2 regions of the Lysinibacillus sp. FW301-JW8 genome follow, and region 2 is predicted to be linked to the other one. Evidence: riboswitches for the same ligand, from Rfam matches in the RefSeq annotation. Region 2 holds a riboswitch; the other holds the start of a gene.
What was found. Region 2 has a riboswitch for thiamine pyrophosphate ahead of AC3WOM_RS22375 (ABC transporter substrate-binding protein). Riboswitches for the same ligand answer to the same signal wherever they lie in the genome.
Positions count from the first base shown of each region.

Region 1: linked by a shared signal. The riboswitch ahead of thiW (energy coupling factor transporter S component ThiW) and the one ahead of AC3WOM_RS22375 (ABC transporter substrate-binding protein) in region 2 are both predicted to bind thiamine pyrophosphate.

Region 1 covers NZ_JBYTBB010000033.1:40,207-44,205, forward strand. Annotated here, with positions in the region: gene AC3WOM_RS14360 (VWA domain-containing protein) at 1-918, shown strand, start outside; gene thiW (energy coupling factor transporter S component ThiW) at 1,083-1,571, opposite strand; TPP riboswitch at 1,686-1,793, opposite strand; gene AC3WOM_RS14370 (MFS transporter) at 1,869-3,065, opposite strand; gene AC3WOM_RS14375 (LuxE/PaaK family acyltransferase) at 3,466-3,999, shown strand, end outside.
Region 2 covers NZ_JBYTBB010000072.1:10,979-14,977, reverse strand. Annotated here, with positions in the region: gene AC3WOM_RS22385 (ABC transporter permease) at 1-714, opposite strand, end outside; gene AC3WOM_RS22380 (thiamine-binding protein) at 714-1,004, opposite strand; gene AC3WOM_RS22375 (ABC transporter substrate-binding protein) at 1,006-2,004, opposite strand; TPP riboswitch at 2,163-2,272, opposite strand; gene AC3WOM_RS22370 (hypothetical protein) at 2,332-3,522, opposite strand; gene AC3WOM_RS22365 (sigma-70 family RNA polymerase sigma factor) at 3,503-3,999, opposite strand, start outside.

The DNA.
Region 1 (3,999 bases), on a different contig from region 2:
GTTGATGAGCAGACCATACCTTCTATTTTATCCCGTGAAACGGCAATGATTTCACGCACATATATTGAGGATAACCCCTTCTATCCAGCCATCTATAACGCATCTGGTTGGAACAAGTTATTTGCAAATGGTGTACCTCAAATGAATGCTTATATCGGAACAACAGCGAAACAGGGTGCCTCTGTAATTGCGGAAAGTGAGAAAGAGGATCCGGTGCTGGCTCAATGGCAATATGGCCTTGGCAAGACATTTGCCTTTACTTCCGATTCGACAGGTAAATGGACAGGTGACTGGGCAAGATGGCAGGATTGGGGAACATTTTGGCAAACGCTTATATCTCAAATGCTACCAAGCTATAATGACATTGCCTACGATGTACGTTTAGAATCGGATGGTTCATTTATTATTACAGATCCTACCAACGAAGCAGCATTTTTAGATATTGTAGCTGTCAATGAAGCAGGGGAAGAACTTGAAACACAGCTTGAGGCCATTTCAGCCTCACAGGTTCGGGCAGTTGTGCAAGCAGAGCCAGGACTCATTTTCTTCCGTATTGCTGATGAAGATCAAGCTATTTATCAGGCAGGGATAAGTGTACCTTATAGTGCTGAATATGAGTTACAACCAGTAAATGATAAGCTGGTGGAAGAACTGACAAAGCAAACGGGTGGCTCTGTTTTGAAAGAACCGAAGGAGGTATTTCGTGAATTTACGAAGAAAGGGGCAGACCGGCAAAATATAGCAACGTGGCTTATATTAGCAGGTATGTTATTCTTCTTCATCGATATTACGATTCGCCGCTTTGGCTGGGGCATCTTTGCTAAGTCGAAGAAGAAAGAGTCGCTTGTAGAGAATAAAACCATACAGGCAGAGGATACGAATGTTGCTCAGTTATTAAAGGGCATGAAAAAACGATAAATTGGATTAAATGACAGTGCAAAATGATTGATTATTTTGCACTGTTTTTTTGTATATGATTGGGTGGTTCTTTGAAAAGGGGAGGTTCATCTCATAAATTAGGGGGAAGAAATCCCAAAAAGGAGATTTCCGCTCAAAATAGAGTGGAAGGAATCCCTGTTCATTTAATGGAAATTTTTAATAAGTACAGTATTTCGTAGACTACTAGCAACGGCCACACCTAAAATAGCACCAATAATACTAGAGCTCAAAAAAGCAGGCATGAAAAACATTGCTGCGACAGATGTTCCCATTAAGATATATGCATATGGTACTGCTATGAGGGATGCGATGATCCCAGTTCCTACTATTTCACCGACACCTGTTAGCCAAGGTTTGCCACTGTATTTATAAGCTAATGCTGCACAAAATGCGCCAATGACACTTCCAGGAATGGCTAATAGGGAGCCTGTCCCTGTTAGAATACGAATTATTGCCGTGACAAGGGCAATGATGATGGTTGGTACTGGACCGAGTAGAATGGCACCAATGACATTTATGGCATGCTGTATTGGATAAGCTCGCGCAATCCCTGTTGGAATTGAAACGAAGGTAGAACCTGCTACAGCAATTGCCACTAATAAGGCCATGATTGTTAATTTTCGAATTGACATAAGTAACACTCCCTTGAAATATTAAATGAATGGTTATCGCTGCTAAACTGGTTAAACACAAAAAGACCGCTTCCTGAAAACAATAGGAAGCGGCCTTGCATTTACATATTAAAAAGCAAGATGTCGCCACTTCCCTACGCTAGTATGAACTAGATCAGGTTCAAAGGGTCCATATATGACAATATATGTCTCAGCCTTTTAAAGACTCCCCTAGTGGTAAAAATTATTTAATTTGTGTATAACATCGTAACAAGATAAATGTAACATACTGCTAATAATAGTCAATGATTTTTCAGACTATTTAGAATCGGGCTGCATAAGATGTGGTGCTTTTTTCATTGTCCAAATAAGGGCAAGGAAGAAGCAAGCCATCAAAATAATAGCACCAAATATATAAGGGCTATTCATATTCCAATCGAATAAAATACCTGCCAATGCTGGACCAATCATATTCCCAAGGCTCATATAAGCATTATTTAAACCTGCTGCAAATCCTTGCTCATTTTCAGCAAGCTTGGAGATCAGTGTGTTGACAGCAGGACGAATTAATGTTGTAGCTGTAGAGAAGATTGTTGCAACAACTAAAATAAGGGCAAATCCAGAAACGAATAATATTAAGTAAATAGATACAGCTGCAATAAATAAATTGACCAATACGACCTTCATTTCACCGTAGCGATTAAAGAGTGGGGTAATGACAAACATTTGTACAACTACACCAAAAGCACCACCCACTACTAAAATAATAGCAATATCTCCGGGTGTATAATGAAACTTATCTGTAACAAATAATGATAAAGTCGTTTGGAAATTAGCAATTCCGAACGAGAATACCATCATAATAATAAGCATAACAAAGTAAGGCATATGTACTGAACGTACCATTTGTTTTGCGAGATTGTCTTGCTTATGCATTTTTTGTGCTGCATTTGGTTTGGTAGATGGTAATAAAAAGAACGATAAAATAGCAGCCAAAATAGCCGCAGCTCCAGCCGTATAGAATGGAAAATGTAAGCTGACTTGCGATAAGAATCCACCAATACCCGGTCCAATCATAAAGCCAAGAGACATGGCAGCACCAAGCATCCCCATCCCTTTGCCTCGTTCTTCATATGTTGTAACATCTGCCACAAATGCCATAATAGGAGGTGCAACAAAGGCTGATCCAAGGCCACCTAAAAAGCGTGCCAAGAAGAGCATCCAAACTTCTGTAGAGAGCCCAAAACCTATTTGTGCAAGTCCTGTTAGTATAAGCCCGAAAATTATAAGATTTTTTCGACCATACTGATCCGAAAGATTCCCAGCAATTGGAGAAAAAACGAATTGAGCTAAGGCGAACGTTGCAATAAGCATGCCTAAAACTTGTCCTGCAGCACCAAATATTCTTAAATACTCTGGCATGACAGGAATAATAATTCCAATACTCCCCATTGCGATAAACATATTAAACATTAAAATATACAAAGCCGCCTTATTAGACTTCTGCTGGGTCATCGAATACCCCCCTTTTCTAATCAAATATAGTACAGTCTATCACAAAGAAAAATGGTTTGCTAATAGTTAGGATTACACTAAATAGTGGACCAATGGTTTATTCTTAAACTAATAAATGATAAATATTTTGCAATAATAATTAAGTATTCAATTAGTAAATTCCACAAGTTTTTTTGTGGAATTTACTTTTTTTCTTGTAGTGAATTAGGGGTTACATCATTTGTTCTTATGTTAATCTTTTTATGTCAACTGTATGACAAAAATTGTAATAATTAGTGCCTTATATATGGTTGATATTCCCCTAATAATTCCTGTAATAACGGCTAATTACTGATCTACATGAAGAGGTCATGAGCTGAAAACCCGAGAGAAATTGATATTAAAAAGGAGAGGAAATGTAATGGTAACTATTCAAGCAGCAATGGAAAATTTAAAAGAATTAGGTATTAATCCAGTAACAGCAGTCATTGGGTCAACTCAACAGCTATTTCAATGGGATGAAGAAAAAGTCAATGAATTAAAGGGTTATTTAATCTCCCAAAATTTTAAACATCATTATGAAAACAATAGCTTTTATCGAATGCTATGCGAGGATAGCGGCGTTACACCTGCTGATATACAAAGTTTAGATGATATACAAAAAATTCCACTTATTCCGGTAACAAGTTTTAAAAGACCTGACTCTCATTTATTATTATCAACATCTTTAGAGAACATAGAATTTGAAATGCGAAGTACAGGAACAAGTGGTATCCCAAGTATATCGAGAAGGGATGCTGAAACATTAAACAATTGCGTATTTAGTATTTACGCAATGTATAGAGAGATGTTTGCCTTCTCTCGTGGAGCTGGTCTCTTTTTATTCCCTTCTCCAGAAGAAATGCCAGAGATGGGAATGGTAAAAGTATTAAATATGCTCTCAGGTTTGTTTGAT
Region 2 (3,999 bases):
CAGTAGAATAGCGCTAAATAATACTAAACTTAAACAGACAATAGCCAAAATTGCCACAAACACACGATCTGTACGAAATGATGATTGGGCCAATGTCATATAGACCCCAATTCCCTTTTTGGCACCTAACCACTCAGCAATAACAGCCCCCATAACGCTGTATGTGGCAGCAATTTTAATACCCGAAAAAATAGATGGGTATGCAAATGGCCATTCTAGCTTCCAAAAAGTTTGTGCCTTTGTTGCCCCAATCATCTCAAAATAATGCTTCAACTCCGGTGAGGTTTGACGAAAGCCATCCATTGCTGCAATAACAATTGGGAAAAAGCATACAAGACAAATAATGATAAGTTTAGGTAATAAACCAAAGCCAAACCAAATAATTAATAACGGTGCTAGGACGAGTATAGGAACGTTTTGTGACATAATGAGAATGGGATAAAATAGCTCTCGAATAAATGAAAAACGATGCAGGAGCACAGCAACTGCTAGTCCACAACCTATGCCAATAGTAAGTCCTAGTAAAGCTAATTTCACTGTTGCGAAGGCATGAGGCATAAATGTTTCATACGATTGTATACCTTCTGTCAAAATAGCACTTGGTGCCGGCAATAACCAATGCGGTATATCTGCTAAACGCACGATTAGCTCCCATATGAATAAGAGGAAGGCGATAAAAATTATCGTCCTTCCCTTTTGTATTGCCCACTTCATCACTGGTATTTCTCCGTTAATGTGCCCATTGTAATCCCAGTTGGCTGATATAAAATTTTCACTTGCGTAATAACATTGATGGCACCAAGCTCTATCATCTTGATATTCATTCGTTCAATAATTTGTAGTAACGTTGTCAGCTCACCCTCCATTGTCGTTTCTAAAGGGTGCACCTCATATTTCACACCTGATGCATCAATAATAGCAATGGCTGCATCAACAAATGGAATAACATCTTCATATTTTTCTGTTTTCGGGATAATTTGTACACTGATTAATGAGTTTGCCATATTACTTTGTCTCCTTTTTCGGTAAAAAGTCGTTTGTAAATGCTTGTACTGCGTTAAATTCGCCCTCTAAAACGTTGTTGCTAGTCATCCACTTCGCGTAGTTTTCCCAGACAGTTAACTTTTGCTCGCCCCATTGAGCAGCGTCATCCTGATACTTATCTGCCAGCCACTCCTGACTTTTATGCACAAGATCTTTATCTAAATCAGGTACTGCCTCAAGTAAAACATCTGCTGCCTCACTTGGATTACTGATCGCATATTCATAGCCCTTTGCCACGGCAGCGACAAATGCTTCAACTGTCTTTGGATCATCCTTAATCATTGTTTCATTCGTAGCTAGAACGGGTGTATAATAATCCAGTTGATCACTATAATCTGTTAAATACAGCATGTTCAGCTTTTCACCACGAAGCTCAGCTTCAATTCCAGTCCAAGCATAATAAATCCATGCAAAATCAATATCTTTTTTCATCATTGTAAAGAAATCTATATCGCCGGCATTAATAATATCTAATTTATTAATATCTGCATTTTCAGTTTGCATTAATGATTGTAAAACGGCCTGCTCAAGAGGAGCTCCCCAGCCACCATACGTTTTCCCTTCAAATTCCTTTGGTGATGTAATGCCCTTAGAGGCAATTGAGGCAAAGCCAGAAGTATTATGCTGAATAATCGCCGCAATCGATACTAGAGGTACATCCTGTACACGAGCTTGAGTAATTCCCTCCTGATAGCTTACACCAAACTGTGCCTTGCCAGACGCCACAAGCTGATCCGCTCCTGCGTCACCAGGTTGTAAAATATCAACATCTAAGCCCTGCTCTTCAAAATAACCTAATTTCTTAGCAACATATAGCCCTGTATGATTTGTATTTGGTGTCCAATCGAGTACAACGGACACCTTTTTCAATGCATGTTCATCCTTGTTGGTATCCTTTTTTTCGCTACAGCCAGCTAATGTTAAAAGAGCAGCCATAAGAACCAATAACCATTTTTTCATGCTGAATCCTCCCAGTAAATAGTGTGAAAGTGTTCATGAGTGAATGTTTTAACCAGAAGAAAGCGTATTCATAGAATATCTGTAATTAATGTAAAGAAAACATAAAAAAACGCCCAGGAATCCTCCCAGACGTTGTGCAATCAATATCAAAAACTTACTTTTTTTGAATAGATGTTCCCTACGCTGGTACGAGCCAAATCAGGTTCAAAGGGTCAGCGTCTAACGGACACAATCTCAGCTGGCACTACCAGCCCCCCTACATTCTTTACATATGAACTTTTCGTTGATTATTATACCCATATCTCACTGTAAATAACAAGGCTCTATTTAATAATAACGCTGTAAAAATATTTTAACTGCATCGTCTCTCGCTTCAAGAATTCCACCCTCTGTGAGATACTTTTCATTTAGCCCAAATACCTGTAATGTTCCTTCCATAGTATATCGTGGCTCAAAGAGAGCTAATGGAATATCTTTAAAGTCGTAAAGTGGTGTTAATGAACCATCTTCTTTGACTTGATAAGATCTAAAGCGATATTTTTCCTCCTTCGGTATCCATTCGTATAGAGCAAGATTATTTTGATAGGCTGTTAAAGTAATGGCTTTTTTACCATCAAGTTTATGATAGGAGCCATCCACTAAATCAACATATCCTGTCTCTAAGCTTTCTCCCGTTTCAAAAGAAGCATAGATTTTATGGTCAGTCATTGACATGTCATGTATGCGTTTAAAAGGTAAATCGTATTGTTTTTCTTTTTCCGTTTGAACATCATAGAGCGTAAAGCGGACCGTTTCTACTCCATCTTTTTTAAAGGCACTTGGTAGGAGCAATTGATTGTCCTGATAAATTGGCTGGCTTACTGCACTATTATCAAAGGCTTGTTTAAATTGTTTTACCTCATTTGTACGCAGATTTGTTAAGCTATAAATGGTATGACCTGTCCTTGTATCAGATATTTCTGTCAGTAACGTATCATCTTCTAAATCCATAAAAGTATCCGTAGGAAAGCCTTTGACCTCTAATGTTACTCTATTTTTTACGAACATAGATTTCCTATCATCAACCATCCAAGCAAGCCAATCTTCATTTACTAACATTTTTGAAATAGGGAATTTACTTGTTACTTCCACTTTTTCAATATGTGTATCGAGTGCATAGGAATAAATGGTATTGCCTTCGTAATAATAAAAGGAGTTCGTTGCATCATCAAAGACAGCTGTAAATAATGTATCAGCAGATCGACCAGGGATACTAATTTCTTCATAGAATTGCTCAGTTATTTGCGAAATCGTCAATTGTTCCTTTATTTCATCTATAAATGGATAACTTAGTAAAGCCGTAAGTGCTAAAGCTGAAATTCCTACTGCTATGGGCTTCCACACATGTTTTTTTACAGGGGTTTGCTGTTGCTCAAATCTAACATGAGCAGCCTCTAAAATCTCTTCTTTTTTTTGAGGAGTTAATGCTAATTGATCTGGTATAGTAGCCTTTAATCGATTACGTAAATTCATTTCCATTATAAAACCCCTCCTTTTCTAATTGGATACCTACTCGTTTTCTCCCTCTTGCTAGCCTTGTTTTCACTGTATTGATTGAACATTGTAAAATGGATGCGATATCGGTGATAGATAGTTCATCATAGTAATAAAGCCAAAGAACCTCTCGATATTTCGTTTCTAATGTAGTAATGCTGTGAGCAATAACATCCATTTCCTCCTGCTTTAAAATTTGAGATTCCACTGATATAGAGGCTTCCTGCTTTTTAAAAAGACTAGTTAACTCTGTTTTTCGATATGCCCAGCTTTTAAAGTAATTATGACACTCGTTGACAACCATACGGTACAAGTAAGTTTTCACACTAGAACGCCCTTCAAATTGCTCCATATGAATGTAATAGCGGATGAACACTTCCTGCACAATATCCTCTGCCCTTTCTTTACTTTTTACATATGTATAAGCTAGTCGAAGTAAGTAATGACCGTATAAATCCATAG